DNA from 2 places in the Priestia sp. YIM B13551 genome. Region 2 is predicted to be linked to the other one. Evidence: a T-box and tRNA genes for the amino acid it is inferred to sense, from the RefSeq annotation. Region 2 holds a T-box; the other holds one or more tRNA genes.
The links. A T-box is a leader RNA that pairs with one kind of tRNA and senses whether it is charged. The one in region 2 lies ahead of serS (serine--tRNA ligase), so its partner is inferred to be a tRNA-Ser.
Positions count from the first base shown of each region.

Region 1: it encodes a tRNA-Ser, which carries the amino acid that the T-box ahead of serS (serine--tRNA ligase) is inferred to sense. The anticodon was not compared.

Region 1 is NZ_JBHZOX010000006.1:175,546-184,136, forward strand. It holds tRNA gene ACFX4N_RS24325 (tRNA-Thr) at 143-215, shown strand; tRNA gene ACFX4N_RS24330 (tRNA-Trp) at 378-452, shown strand; gene ACFX4N_RS24335 (cell wall hydrolase) at 478-1,077, shown strand; tRNA gene ACFX4N_RS24340 (tRNA-Ser) at 1,083-1,173, shown strand; gene ACFX4N_RS24345 (thymidine kinase) at 1,395-1,964, shown strand; gene ACFX4N_RS24350 (hypothetical protein) at 1,981-2,502, shown strand; gene ACFX4N_RS24355 (single-stranded DNA-binding protein) at 2,509-3,057, shown strand; gene ACFX4N_RS24360 (hypothetical protein) at 3,089-3,421, shown strand; gene ACFX4N_RS24365 (recombinase RecA) at 3,418-4,494, shown strand; gene ACFX4N_RS24370 (hypothetical protein) at 4,579-4,851, shown strand; gene ACFX4N_RS24375 (hypothetical protein) at 5,011-6,141, shown strand; gene ACFX4N_RS24380 (hypothetical protein) at 6,208-6,390, shown strand; gene ACFX4N_RS24385 (hypothetical protein) at 6,475-6,993, opposite strand; gene sinI (DNA-binding anti-repressor SinI) at 7,211-7,321, shown strand; gene thyA (thymidylate synthase) at 7,422-8,234, shown strand; gene ACFX4N_RS24400 (hypothetical protein) at 8,335-8,562, shown strand.
Region 2 is NZ_JBHZOX010000024.1:901-7,528, reverse strand. It holds gene serS (serine--tRNA ligase) at 86-1,363, opposite strand; T-box leader at 1,416-1,628, opposite strand; gene pdxT (pyridoxal 5'-phosphate synthase glutaminase subunit PdxT) at 1,686-2,273, opposite strand; gene pdxS (pyridoxal 5'-phosphate synthase lyase subunit PdxS) at 2,295-3,182, opposite strand; gene ACFX4N_RS30545 (serine hydrolase) at 3,373-4,728, opposite strand; gene guaB (IMP dehydrogenase) at 4,879-6,345, opposite strand; gene ACFX4N_RS30535 (YaaC family protein) at 6,462-6,628, shown strand, end outside.

The DNA of each region.
Region 1 (8,591 bases), on a different contig from region 2:
GTTCAATGGGTGAACACATATCACTATGGATATGTAGGTGTAGGAGTTCGATTCTCCACGTAGGCCCAACTAATTGGCATCTCCTTTCTTGAATATGAGAACAGAGTCTTGGTAGGAATTGCGAGCTTCCTATCGAGCACTTGCCGGTGTAGCTCAATTGGTAGAGCAACTGACTTGTAATCAGTAGGTTGGGGGTTCAAGTCCTCTTGCCGGCATATAGCAGTTAGAGAGTCCTGCTATATTAAGCTCTCCCTGTGCGTCCCCCCTTAAAAGACGTATCCCTTCGGAGGCGTACAGGTAACAGGATATGCGGGCGGATAGCAAAGGGGTTATCTGGGAGATAAGCGCGTATAACGAAGGGGCGCCTCTCCATTTTTAGGGGTATAGTTTAATTGGTAGAACAACGGTCTCCAAAACCGTTGGTGTGGGTTCAAGTCCTGCTATCCCTGCCAATAAAGACAATAGGGGAAAGACATCATGAGAAAACTAGTAATAGCTATCATCCTGTCTGTACTACTAAGTCTTAATTTCTCTCTAATCAATGGACATGCTCAGGAATTAAGCAAGTACACAGTCAAAAGCGGAGATACGTTATGGAAGATTTCTTCTAATAGCGGTGTGACGTTAGCATCCTTAAAAAAGGTGAATAACAATCACAGCGACAGCATCCGTGTAGGTGAAGTTTTAAAACTTCCTTATAAAGTAACTGACGCAGACCAAACACTAATGGCAAAGTTAGTACAAGCTGAAGCCCAAGGCGAGCCATATGCCGGAAAAGTTGCGGTAGCTACAGTGGTTTTAAATCGTGTAGATTACCAAGCAGAATTTCCAAACAATGTACATGATGTGGTTTATGAAACGTATGATGGAAGTCATTACGCTTTCACACCTGTACAAAATGGAGAAATCAATAAAGCCTATGGTACTGACTCTATGAAAGCTGTAAAGGAAGCTCTCACATTTAGAGGTCAAGGTAGTGGCTCATTGTATTTCTACAATCCAAAGACTGTCACAAGTTCTTGGGTTGCATCAAGACCAGTAACAGTAGTTATTGGCAATCACACATTTGCTAAGTAAATTGTAGAGAGGTACCCAAGTGGCTGAAGTGGCTCCTTTGCTAAAGGAGTAGACCTGTAAAAAGGTACGAGGGTTCGAATCCCTTCCTCTCTGCCATCTATATTACTCTCCCTCAATCAAGTATATATATGGCTAGACGACGACACATATTGCTTTAAATCATTTTACTTTACCTTACATTGTGGAAGAGCCTTCTCTTGTAGAAAAAAACTATAGGAGAAGGCTTTTTTTGTCTTGATTTTTCATTTTTAAGTGCTTACGTTCTTTAAGTAGAATTTATTGTTTACTTTAAAAACGGCAAGAGGGAGAGAGTCGTATTGGCTAAATTGGTTTTTTATTATGGTAGCATGAACAGTTCAAAATCTGCTCAGCTTATCATGACTGCATTCAATTTTGAGCAACAAGGCAAAAACTTTTTGATTGTGAAGAGTACAAAAGACACTAGAGATAACAAAGTAAAGTCTCGTGCTCTTAATATCGAAATGGATTGTGAACCAGTTTCCCACTTTGTTGATTTACTACGTCTTGTTTACACAGTTAAGCCTGATTGGTTGTTTGTAGATGAAGTTCAATTTATGGACAAAGAATCAATTGATACATTAGCTCTTATAGCTGATGAAATAGGCATAGATGTTATTGCTTATGGCTTAATGACCGACTTTCAAGGTCAACTATTTGAAGGATCTAAAAGGTTAGTAGAGAGCGCTGATAGTATTCGAGAGATTAAAAATCAGTGTATTTATTGTGAAAACAAAGCAATTCGTAATATGCGCTTATTAGATGGTGTTCCTATCTTTGAAGGTGAAACTATCCAAACTGGTGGAAACGAATCGTATAAAAGTGTATGTCGTAGTTGTTATAGGCGTTTTCAAAAAGAATCTGCTTAAGGGAGATTGATTAGCAATGGCAATACACAAGAAATTACCTGTAGGTAGTATTCTTTTTACCTATCATGAACCGGGTTATAACTACAGCAATCACCGTTATGGACGTGGGAAATATCATATCGATTTCAAGGTGCTTTATGTACATAATCGACGTGAACGTACAACTGGTGCATCTGTACCTAGAACATTGATTCCTACACTAGAAAAGTTAGGAATTAGACATCAAGAGTATAGTTATGATCAACAACAAACTAGCGCTATCGGGTGTAGAACTTATAAATACTATTCTTTCTCTTCAAACAGTCCTTATCCAACCGCTGAAGCTATTCAAACAGCACAGCAGGAGCTGGAAAGTCTTTTTACTAGAGAAACGGTTAGTGTTGAAGGTATTCGTATCTCTTTAGTAGAGAACGATTTTATGAAAGATTTTAAAGAGAAGAAAATGAAGAATAAGGACGCAATTTTTTCTTTATCTAAACCGCTACATGATTATTTAGCGAATGAAACATACATCACAAATCAAAACACTTGGAGGTAATATTATATGTTTGCAAAAACAATTGCAGTAGGACGTTTAACAAGAGATCCGGAAACAAAAGAATTTGGTGAGAAATCAGTTTGTCGCTTTACAGTGGCCGTTGACGATGGTTTCGGTGAAAACAAAACAACTGACTTTTACCCTTGTGCTGCTTGGAATCAACAAGGTAAAAACGTACAAAACTTCACGAAAAAAGGCTCTTTAGTTTTAGTAGAAGGTCGTTTTAAATCTTCTAAAAAAGAAGACCGCACTTATTGGGAATTACGTTCTGATACTGTTAAGTTTCTTTCTTCTAACAACGCACAAGTTAGCGGAACACAAGAACAACAAGTTCAGCAGTTTAACCAGCAATACCAACAGCAACAACAAATGCAACAACAGTTCCAACAACAGCAACAATTCCAGCAACCACAGGGACAAGCTCAATTCCAACAGCAACCTCAGTTCGCACAACAAACTGCTCAATATCAGCATAATCCAAATGTTCAACAACCAGGAACAGGATTTGGTACTGAAATGAATTTCAATATAAGTGATGACAGCCTACCTTTCTAAGGTAGCTGTTTCATCCTTTTGAGGTGATTATATGTCAGATCAACGAAGAATGAGAGCTGAATTGAAGCAAGGACTTCATCAATTTTTAATGACACTCTACAAATCTTACCTACAAACTTTACCGCATGAAGTAGCGGTAGAACAAATCTCTTCATGTCTAGAAGAAGAGTATGAATACTTCTCAAAACAATCTATCCAAAAAGAAAATCCCCTTGATTTTACAACCCATATTCAACAGATCGAAACTCTTGCTAGAAAAGAAAAAGACTCCGTTAAGCAGCATGAACTTTATGAAGAACTTGAAGCATTAGTAAATGCTCAGGAGATTCTAGCAAAGTACAACATGACGGAGGTAACTACATGAGTATTGATAAATTGATGGCAACAATTAATAAGACATTAGGTAACAACACGATTAACTATTGTGCGGAAGGTGGACCAGTAGTTAAAACCTATTCAAGTGGTTCACTAACAATGGACTTAGCTTTAGGTGGCGGTGTCGCTAATGGACGTATTATTGAGTACTTCGGTAACTCTATGGCAGGGAAAACAACATTAGCATTTCTTCATATGGCACAAGTTCAACGAGCGAATGAAGGTTATGTTGCTTTCATCGATGCTGAACATGCGATGAATAAAGAATTAGCGGCTGAATATGGAGTAGACCTAGATAAATTAATCTATGTAAACCCTAAAACAGCGGAAAATGCTGTTGATATTGCCGATAGTTTAATCCGTTCTGGTGAAGTTCGCTTAATCGTAGTTGATTCAGTTTCTGCAATGGTTCCAACAAAAATTGTTGAATCATCAGCTGAACAACAAACAATGGGTTTACTTGCACGTTTCATGAGTACAACTATGCAAAAGTTAACAGGTATTGCATATGAACATGACTGTACAGTAGGTTTCATTAACCAAATTCGTGAAAAAATCGGTGGTTTTTCTCCAGCAGGTACCCCAACTACAACTTCAGGTGGACGAGCTCTTCCATTCTACGCTTCTCAACGTATCCAAGTTAAAATGGGCGAATATATCAAACAAGGTAATGATATCATTGGTCACATTGTGAAAATCAAAGTCGTTAAAAACAAACTTGCTATTCCTTTTAAAGAAGCATCATTCCCGCTTATCTATGGAAAAGGTGTAGATCGAATTGATGAAATTTCACAAGTTGCTGTATTAGGTGGCTTTGTTGTAAAAGCAGGTTCATGGTTCCGTATTATCGACTTAGAAACTGGAGAGATCCGTGTTCATAACGGAGAAGAACTAAAATTTCAGGGTCAAGCTAAGCTTGTTGATTACTTATATCAACATCCAGAAATCGCTGATGAGCTTGAAGCGTTAATTCGTGGTGTTGGTGTTGAATTGCCAGACGGTGAACGTGTAGATGAAGACGGTTATGGCGATTCAGAAGGCGAAGCTACCGCAGCAGCATAAGAAAAAGAAACAGAATTAGTCTCTACATGATCTATCTACTAGAAAAGACATTGTTCTGTGTTCTTCATCTTGGAGGATCTAAATATGACAAAAAAGACATCTAATCATCAAACTTATATGTTACGGTCAAGTTTTGGCGGTCATTTTGCAGGAACAGGTATTGTTCAAGAAGCAGATATGTTAGATGATTATGTAATCAAACGAAGCATTAAAAAAAGAAAAGGTTATATGTTCGAAACGGATAGGTTCGGCAATAGTACAGCAGGAAAAGAGCTGTTTGATGAATATTGCAAACAACAATCTGGTGAAGTTATTACCTATTCTTTAAATGATTTAGAAAGTGCTTCTAGTTTGTAAAGCATACCATTAGTTATAAAATTCAAATAAATGACAGAGTTTATGTGCTAAATGAATTGTGCATTACAACTCTGTCATTTTTAGTTTTCAGCGGTTTTTTAGCGATATAATAGCACTCGTGATTATAAAACAACAAGAATTTACGGGGGTTATTTTATTATGGTATATATCGAAAGAGTCTTTAAAGAAATAAAGTCTGAAATGATTAAAAGTTTAGAAGAGCTACAGTTAACTGATTTTGCAAAGCATTATGATTGGATGCAATCTCATTATAAAATCATCGAACAGCTTGCAGAATTAAAAGATTTAGAATACAGAACCAAAACTGAAACTGAGCATACAATAGAAAAAATTAATGTAGAAGAAACTAAAGCTCAACAAGAAACACAAGAAAAAGCAGAAGAGATTGAGGAAGAAGATAAAGAAGATGATCAGTATCCTGTTGGACATTGCGTTACTTTTGAAAAGAAAGCTTTTGGTGGAATTCTTAAAGAAATCGGTTATTTGATTCCAGAAGAATTCGTAAGAAAATATTCAATGGAAAACGGTAATAAGATCAAAATTACTAATATTAAAGGAACGTTTGCAGGTGGAAATCCTATTTATGATTTTGCTGTTGCTGACCGTGTAATTGATCCAAAGCCTAATTTAGCTGAAATTAAACATGGTATTGTCGATATGGTAGGTGGTCGCTTAGTAGTATCTGCAACAACAAGTGGTGATATCAAAATAGATGAATCACCAGTTACACTTTTTATTAGCGATAAAGATGCTAATCGTTTACGCGTACAAAAAAATGACATTATTGATGGTCGTTTCTATACAAACAACGTAACTAGTTTCCGTGTTACTTATAAATACAATACAGAGCAAGCTGAATCTACTGCTTCTGTTGAATCACGTAAGTTGCAACATCGTCAAAATACTCAAGCTGAAACAGAACCAGGTTTCTCAATGATTGAGCGTCTTGATAAAACAGCATTTGAAGGTAAGAAAATTGTGTTAGTAGGCTTAAAAAGCCGTATGAATGACTTCCGTGCTTCTTTAGACAAAGTAGAAGAGATTGATATGGTTCACCTTGATGGAGATGAGCATAAAACTCGTATCCGTTCACGTATCTTAAAAGCAGATATCGTTATTTTAAGTACGTATGAAAATAGCCATAGTACAACAAAATATGTGGCCGCTCTATGTAATGAATTTGATATTCCTTGCAAGTCAACATCCGCAGATGGATTGTTCGGTGTATTACGTGATGCAAAACAACTAATCGAACAATTAGCTGCTTAATATAGATCACAGCATATACAGGGGAAAAGGCTGCCGCCTTTTCTCTTTTTGAATGGAGAGAATGTTATGGATGCAATTACAGTTGAAGTAGATCACCACATTATTGATAAGCGATTAATTTGCGTTACTACTATATATAAAGATGGTGCTTTTCTTTATATCTCAACAACAGATGTAACAGATCAAATCGATACTATTCTTAGTGATTACATAAAAGATAAGTTAGCAGATAAACTAGCTAACCATTGACCCTTCTACATTGTAGGAGGGTTTTCTTATTGATAAAAGCGCAAATACATAAAGTCGTAATTGCGCTTTTACGTTATTTATAATTTATTTTGAAGAATCTCTACCTGTTGTGTTAAAAGTTATCTTTAAGTTCGTAGTGTATTTATCAACAGGTTTGCCTTTGATAATTTGAACATCAGTGTTGTATGTTTCCTTTTGTAGGTCCCAAGGAACTGCTACGAGGTTGTAGCCAACAATATGTTTAGAGTATCCCGATACGATTTGGCCAGTATATGGTTTGTACATTCCACCTTTTTGGGAAACTATATAAAACGGCCATGTTAAGCTAGAACTCGCATCCATCCTAATCAGTTCTACATTACCATCCGTTTTCACCCGGTAATAGACATCAGTGATAAGTGTGCCTCCACCAGTAGGAACAGTCCAATCAAAAAAATACTGATGGTTAACATGATTGACTGCACTATTTGATTTTTTCACTTTCAAGTTATAAGTGTAATTCTGTTTCGTAGTAAAAGCCGCCTCTGCTTTATGCGTAGATATATCTCCAAATACACCAAATGCTAAAGCGAAAGCCATTAAACTTCCTAAAACTTTCTTCATTCCTTCTCCCCCAATATAAGTATAATAATCAAACAAATATAATCTATGTAATAAAAGGACAAAAAAGCACCATTACCAAACAGGAATTTGTGCCCTTTGTCCTGAATTGTAGTCTTATAGACTTATATGTTATTCTACACTTTCTTCTGTTTGTCCTCTAAAAGTTATGCATCTTTAGTACTTATTATTTTAATTATTATGAGAGGAGGTGACGTAGGTGGAGCGTCAATATTTTTCAGATTGGATATCGCTAATGAATGAAGCTAAAGAATTAGGACTGAGTATTGAGCAGGTTAAAAATTTTATTTATGAGCAAATTGAAAAATAGTTTTAAATAAACTGAATAATTTTCTTAAAGGCATTGACTTTCATTAGACCAACTCCTTACGTTATACCGAGAAATTGGTATAACAGAGGAGGAAAAGTAAATGTCTTATTTTGATATGGTTACAAAACAAACTTTATCAGAAATTTTAAAACAAGAGTGGGAAGTAGATAATCGAGCTGTATGGAAAGATGGTTCTCCGATTATGACAAAACGTATTTTTGGTGTTGTGAACCGCTATAACTTAGCAAAAGAGTTTCCAGTGCCTACGTTACGTCCTCTTCCACTTAAAACAATCTTTGAAGAAATTGATTGGATTTATATTAAACAATCAAATAACGTAAATGATTTAAATTCTACGATTTGGGATGCTTGGGCTGATGAAACAGGATCAATCGGAGCCGCTTATGGCGCCCAAGTAGCTAAACCTGTTTTTGGTTATGAGAATCAAATGGATTACATCTTAGGAGAGATTCAGAAGAATCCTACTAGTCGCCGTTTAGTTATTGAACTATGGAATGTAAATGAGTTAGATGAAATGAATCTACCTCCATGTGCTCACCACCTTCAATTTGTAGTAAAAAACGGCAAAGTAAACTTGATTTTAAAACAACGTTCGCAGGATTTTTTAGTTGCCAACGCATTTAATGTTTGTGAATACTCGATATTTGTACACATGGTAGCTCGTCATTGTTGCTTGGAAGTAGGCGAACTGATTCATATTATTGGTGACTGTCACATTTACAACAAGCACATTGAGCAAGCAGAAGAATTAATGTCGAGAGAGCCGTATCCTGTAACTCCTACATTATGGATTAACCCCGAAAAAACCGACTTTTATAGTTTTACAGCTGATGATTTCAAATTGAAAAACTATTTCCGGCATCTTCAACTTAAATTTGATGTAGCTGTATAATCCTTAACCCAATCTTATAAAAGAAGAACTTAATATGGATTGACTTTCATTCAAAGAAATCCTTACGTTATATCAAACAGGTATAAGGAGAGGGTTTTGTATGCTAAAAAGTCGTACATGTCTATCTTGTGATAACACAGGAATTACACCAAGGGGTTTTTGTTATGACTGCAAGGGGAAAGGCTACGTAGAAGTTGTTCAGCACTCAGAAGCGTTGTCTCAACAAGGCAAGCCCGATATTATTATGCTCCTTATTGCTATCTCCAAAAACACCACTCATGAACAATATCACCAAATCATCCAAGATTACTTAGAAAAAACATGCTAGATCATAAGCTTCCTTATTTGTAGGGAGCT
Region 2 (6,628 bases):
TACAAATAATGAAGTCAACTCTTTTATTGATTTTTTAAAAAAAGATGTTCATTAAGAATTAATTCTTAATGAACATCTTCTACTTTTATTTAGAAATAAATTCTTTATTTCCCATATATGGACGCAGCACTTCTGGAATTTGAATTGATCCATCTTCCTGCTGGTAGTTTTCTAAAATTGCAGCTACCGTACGGCCAATTGCTAAGCCAGAACCGTTTAGTGTATGAACATGCTCTGGTTTTGCTTTTGTATCACGGCGGAAGCGAATATTAGCACGGCGAGCTTGGAAGCTCTCAAAGTTTGAACAAGAAGAAATTTCACGATACGTTTCATAACTTGGAATCCAAACTTCAATATCATACTTTTTGGCTGCTGTGAAACCTAAGTCAGCTGTACACATGCTTAGAACTCGGTAAGGTAAACCTAATAGTTGAAGAACCTTTTCAGCATGGCCCGTTAATTTTTCTAATTCATCATAAGAATCTTCTGGCTTAACAAAGCGAACAAGTTCTACTTTATTAAACTGATGCTGACGAATAAGACCACGTGTATCTCTTCCTGCAGAGCCTGCTTCTGAGCGGAAGCAAGCACTATACGCTGTATAAGCAATTGGAAGCTGATCTCCGCTTAAAATTTCATCACGATGTAAATTTGTAACTGGTACTTCAGCTGTAGGAATTAAGAAATAATCTTCTTCTTTAATCTTGAATGCATCTTCTTCAAATTTAGGAAGCTGCCCTGTTCCTGTCATGCTTGTGCGATTCACCATATATGGAGGAAGGATTTCTTCATAACCATGCTCATCCATATGTAAATCCATCATAAAGTTAATAAGAGCACGTTCTAATCTTGCACCTAACCCTTTATAAAATACAAAGCGGCTTCCCGTTACTTTCGAAGCTCTTTCAAAATCTAAAATATTTAAATCTGTTCCTAAATCCCAATGCGGTTTTGGTTCAAAATCAAATTGTTTAATTTCTCCCCATTTGCGAACTTCTACGTTATCATCTTCAGTTTCACCTACAGGCGTACTTTCATGTGGAACGTTAGGAATTGAAAGCAGCAATAGTTCTAATTCTTCTTCAACGCTGCGAAGCTCTTCATCCAATTGCTTTACGCGATCTCCTACTTCACGCATTTCAACGATTAAATGATCAGCATCTTGTTTTTCACGCTTCAATTGTGCAATTTGCTGTGATACTTCATTTCGCTTGCTTTTTAACTCTTCTGTTTGAGCAATTAGCTCACGGCGTTTTGCATCTAACTCTTCAAAGCGACCTAAGTCCGTTAAGTCCTCACCACGAAACTTGAGCTTTTCTTTTACTTCATTAAAATTAGCACGTAAAAATTTTAAATCTAACATACTTAGTACCTCCTTTAGTATAAAAGGGCAAAATAAAAACTCTCATCCCCATGAAAGGGACGAGAGTTTACCCGCGTTGCCACCCTAATTGAAAGCTAAAATAAGCCTTCCTCTTAAACCAGATAACGGATGAACCGAAACTGCCTACTACTTTTTCGACAGCTTGCTCCAGGACGGATTCATAAGAATTGATTATCGATTCACACCAGCCATCGACTCTCTTGAAATCAAAAATCTTATTACTATTTCCTATCAACGCTTTATACCAATATCATTTTTATTAATCATAATGTACTACAAGTCTTTACAAGATGCAATTCATTTATACAGGTTTTTTTGAAGCTTCTTCAACCATTGCTACAAAATACTGTGCCATGCGAGCATCATCTGTCAATTCTGGATGAAACGAACATCCCAAGAATTGACCTTGTCTTGCCGCAACAATTCGGTCGTTATGCATTGCTAAAACTTCAACGTTTTCTCCTACTTCTACAATATGCGGAGCACGGATAAATACGCCTATAAAATCTTCACCGATATCTTTAATATTTAGGGCAGCTTCAAAGCTATCCCGTTGACGCCCAAACGAGTTGCGAGCTACCGTAATATCCATAACACCTAAATGGGGCTCTTCACGGTCAACGACTTGTCCTGCGAGTAAAATTAAACCCGCACACGTACCAAATACCGGTTTACCTGCTTGTGCAAACTGGCGAAGAGGTTCCATAAAGTCATATTTGTCGATCAGACGACGCATTGCTGTGCTTTCGCCGCCCGGTAGGATTAAACCATCTATTTCGTTTAGCTGTTCAACTTTTTTTATGATAATGGCTTCAGCGCCTGCTGCTTCTAATGCTTGTGCATGCTCGCGAAAGGCACCTTGTAATCCTAACACGCCTACTTTTACCATTTTGTCAAAACTCCCTTTAAATTACCATCCACGCTCTTGCATGCGGTTTTCTGGTAATAATGATGAAATTTCAATCCCTTTCATTGCACTTCCTAACCCTTTTGACAAGTTTGCAATAAGTTCATAGTCTTGATAATGTGTTGTTGCTTCCACGATTGCACGTGCAAACTTTTCAGGGTTGTCTGATTTGAAGATTCCTGATCCAACGAACACGCCGTCTGCTCCAAGCTGCATCATTAACGCTGCATCTGCTGGTGTTGCTACACCGCCTGCTGCAAAGTTTACAACTGGTAAACGACCTTCACGTTTAATTTGCAGTAATAACTCATAAGGTGCGCCTAATAGTTTAGCTTCTGTCATTAACTCATCTTCGTCCATGCCCACAACTTTACGTACTTGAGCGTTTACTTGACGCATATGACGTACTGCTTCCACGATGTTTCCTGTCCCTGGTTCGCCCTTTGTACGAAGCATTGCAGCTCCTTCAGCAATACGACGAGATGCTTCGCCAAGATCACGGCAACCGCACACAAATGGAACCGTAAATGTATTTTTATTCAAATGAAACTCCTCATCAGCTGGAGTCAACACTTCACTTTCATCGATGTAGTCTACACCCATCGCTTCTAGCACGCGTGCTTCAACAATATGGCCAATACGAGCTTTTGCCATAACTGGAATGGACACAGCATTCATCACTTCTTCAACAATTGTTGGGTCTGCCATACGAGACACGCCGCCTGCTGCACGGATATCAGCTGGAACACGCTCTAATGCCATAACGGCAACAGCGCCTGCTGCTTCTGCAATTTTTGCTTGCTCTGCATTGATAACGTCCATGATAACGCCACCTTTTTGCATTTCCGCCATTCCTCGTTTTACACGATCAGTACCTGTAATGTTATTCATGTTTGTCTTCCTCCTGTATCAAGTGTTTCACAATAATTTTTAGTGTATATACAAAATTCAAAACTTAGTGTCTATTTTACCGCATTTTTCGGAAAATTCCTATCTAATTTATAGATTATATACAAACAAATCTAAAAATAAAAAGAAGAGATACTCTCTTGTAGTATCTCTTCTTTCTCTTGAGTTATCATTAAAACCAGTTATTCACTGTATTTGCAGCATTCATCCAAATATCGCTGAAGAAGTTGCCAATACTGCGGATAGCGAGAGAGAACCATCCAGCTTTTTCAACAGATTCGTTTGTCACAACCGGCGTCATGCTATCTGTAGTTTGACCTCCTACATAGCCTAAATCTTTAAGATTGCTGTTTGTTGCACTCACATAAGCAACTGTTTCTCCTTTTTTAATAGGAGCAACAACTTTTTGATCGTTCATAACTTTATCGTTTAACTTAAAGTTGATTTTAGTATGATCTTTTTGACCTTTTTCGGTAATAATCTTTACCGAATTCTTTGGAGAAACGGAAGCTTCTTTTGATTTTCCTTTAGCAACATCAATTGTTTCATGCCCTTTAATCTCGCCGTTAGCAGGCACTACTTCTTTTAACTGAAAATGACTAAAAGCATAATCCAATATCTTTTTCGTTTGGGAAAAACGAGCAGCTTCCGTAGACTTGCCGTTTTCCTTAGCATTCATTACAACTGTTATGTATCTTACCCCATTACGCTCTGCAGTCCCAGTGAAACATTGACCTGCAAAATCTGTATGGCCAGTTTTTAAACCGTCTACGCCGCTGTAGGCAGCTGAAAAACCTGGGAGCATCTTATTCCAATTGTTCATTTTTGTTTCGCCTTGTTGCCCTTGTCTAAACATCTTAGAAGGAGTTTTAGCTACTTCCAAAGATTCTGGATAATCATGAATTAAGTGATAAGCAAGGGTAGCAACTGCCCGAGCCGATAGAAGGTTCTCATCTTCTTCCTTCGTTCCTTTTGGATACATTCCTTTTAGCAAAGAATTAGAAAGACCTGTGGAATTGACAAATTTTGATTCACCCATATTTAATCTTTTTGCCGTTTCGTTCATTAACTTAATAAAGTTTTCTTCGGAACCGCTGACAGCTTCAGCTAAAGCAATCGCAGCTCCATTAGCTGAGTAAATAGCCATGGCATCATATAATTCTTTCACCGTGTATTTTTGGTTTTCAATTAACGGTACATTCGATAATCCATAATCCTGAGAAATTTCAGCTGCATATTTACTAACTGGCACACGTTGATCCCAAGATAATTTCTTATCTTTTATGGATTCTAATACTAGGTATTCCGTCATCATTTTTGTCATGCTTGCAATACCTAATAAAGCATCCGTATTTTTCCCGTATAATACTTTCCCCGTACTTGCCTCTACTAAGATCGCTGCATCTGCTTCAACGCCAATATCATCTGTTTTAGGAGCAGCTGATGCTTGTGTAGAGACAAAAAATACGCTGGCCATTAACATAACAGCAATGACACAAATTAATTGTTTCTGTACTGCGTTTCTCACTCTATACCCTCCAAACGTAAACTCACATAAATGTAATTTTATCATACTAAAATTTAAAAAAATAGATAAAGAAGTACTGTTACATTCGTGATCAATGACATAAAAAACACGTTTCCCTAATAGGGAAACGTGTTTTTTAAACATTCATGATTATCTCATAGAATAGTTAGGAGATTCTTTTGTGATTTGTACATCATGTGGGTGGCTTTCTCTTAAACCTGCTCCAGTCATACGAATGAATTGTGCCTGTTCACGTAACGCTTCTAAGTTAGCTGAACCACAGTAACCCATTCCTGCGCGTAAACCGCCAATCATTTGATATAAAGTATCTGCTACAGGTCCTTTGTAAGGCAAACGGCCTTCGATACCTTCTGGAACTAATTTTTTATTATCTTCTTGGAAGTATCGATCTTTACTTCCTTTTTCCATGGCTCCTACAGAGCCCATTCCACGGTACACTTTAAAGCGTCTACCTTGGTAGATTTCTGTTTCTCCAGGGCTTTCGGTCGTTCCTGCTAGAAGGCTTCCTAGCATTACTGTATGTCCACCAGCTGCAAGTGCTTTTACGATATCTCCAGAGTATTTAATACCGCCATCTGCAATGATAGCTACACCGTGCTTACGAGCTTCAGTTGCACAGTCATATACTGCTGTAATTTGTGGAACGCCTACACCGGCTACAACACGAGTTGTACAAATTGAACCAGGTCCAATTCCTACTTTTACTACGTTTGCTCCCGCTTCAATTAATGCTTTTGTACCTTCAGCAGTTGCTACGTTACCAGCAATAATATTTAACTCTGGATATGCCTCGCGAATGCTGCGTACCGTATCTAAAACGCCTTGTGAATGTCCATGCGCTGTATCAATAACGATAACATCAACGCCAGCTTGTACTAATTTTTCGATACGAACATTTGAATCAGCTGTTACGCCAACAGCTGCTCCAACTAATAATCGACCTTGTTGATCTTTAGCTGCATTTGGAAACTCAATTACTTTTTCAATGTCTTTAATTGTGATAAGACCTTTTAATACGCCATTGTCATCTACAAGAGGTAACTTTTCAATTTTGTATTGCTGTAGAATTTTCTCTGCTTCTTCTAAAGTCGTTCCTACTGGAGCAGTAACTAATTCTTCTTTTGTCATTACATCAGCAATTTGCATTGAATAATCTTGGATGAAACGCAAGTCGCGGTTTGTAAGGATTCCAACTAGTTTTTGTTCTTCTTCGTTGTTGACAATCGGCACACCTGAGATACGATATTTGCCCATTAAATGTTCAGCAGCAAATACTTGGTTTTCAGGAGTTAAAAAGAAAGGATCCGTGATAACACCACTTTCAGAACGTTTTACTTTATCAACTTGTTCTGCTTGCTGTTCAATCGACATGTTTTTGTGAATGATACCTAAACCACCTTGTCTAGCCATCGCAATAGCCATTTCAGCTTCTGTAACTGTATCCATTCCTGCACTGATGAACGGCACCTTTAATTTTAATGTTTTTGTTAGTTCAACACTCATATCAACGTCTTTAGGTAGTACCTCAGATTTTGCTGGCACCAGTAAAACGTCATCAAATGTTAAGCCTTCTTTAGAAAATTTGCTTTCCCACATTATAGAATCCTCCTTTAAACGACAGAATATTATTAGTAGATTAACAAGCAGATATGTACCTGTCAATAACTTCACTAGATATCAGATAATTCTAATAAAAAGAAAAGGTGATTTAGTTGCATAAATTTAATGATGTTTGGACGTCCTACAATTTATTTTTCTCCGTTCCTTTTGTACAAGACTTTTTAAAAAAGCGCTATCAAAAATTGAATTATAGCGATGCAGAGCAACATAGCTTTAAAAACAGTTACCCATTTATTTATTATTTGGAACACAGTAAAAA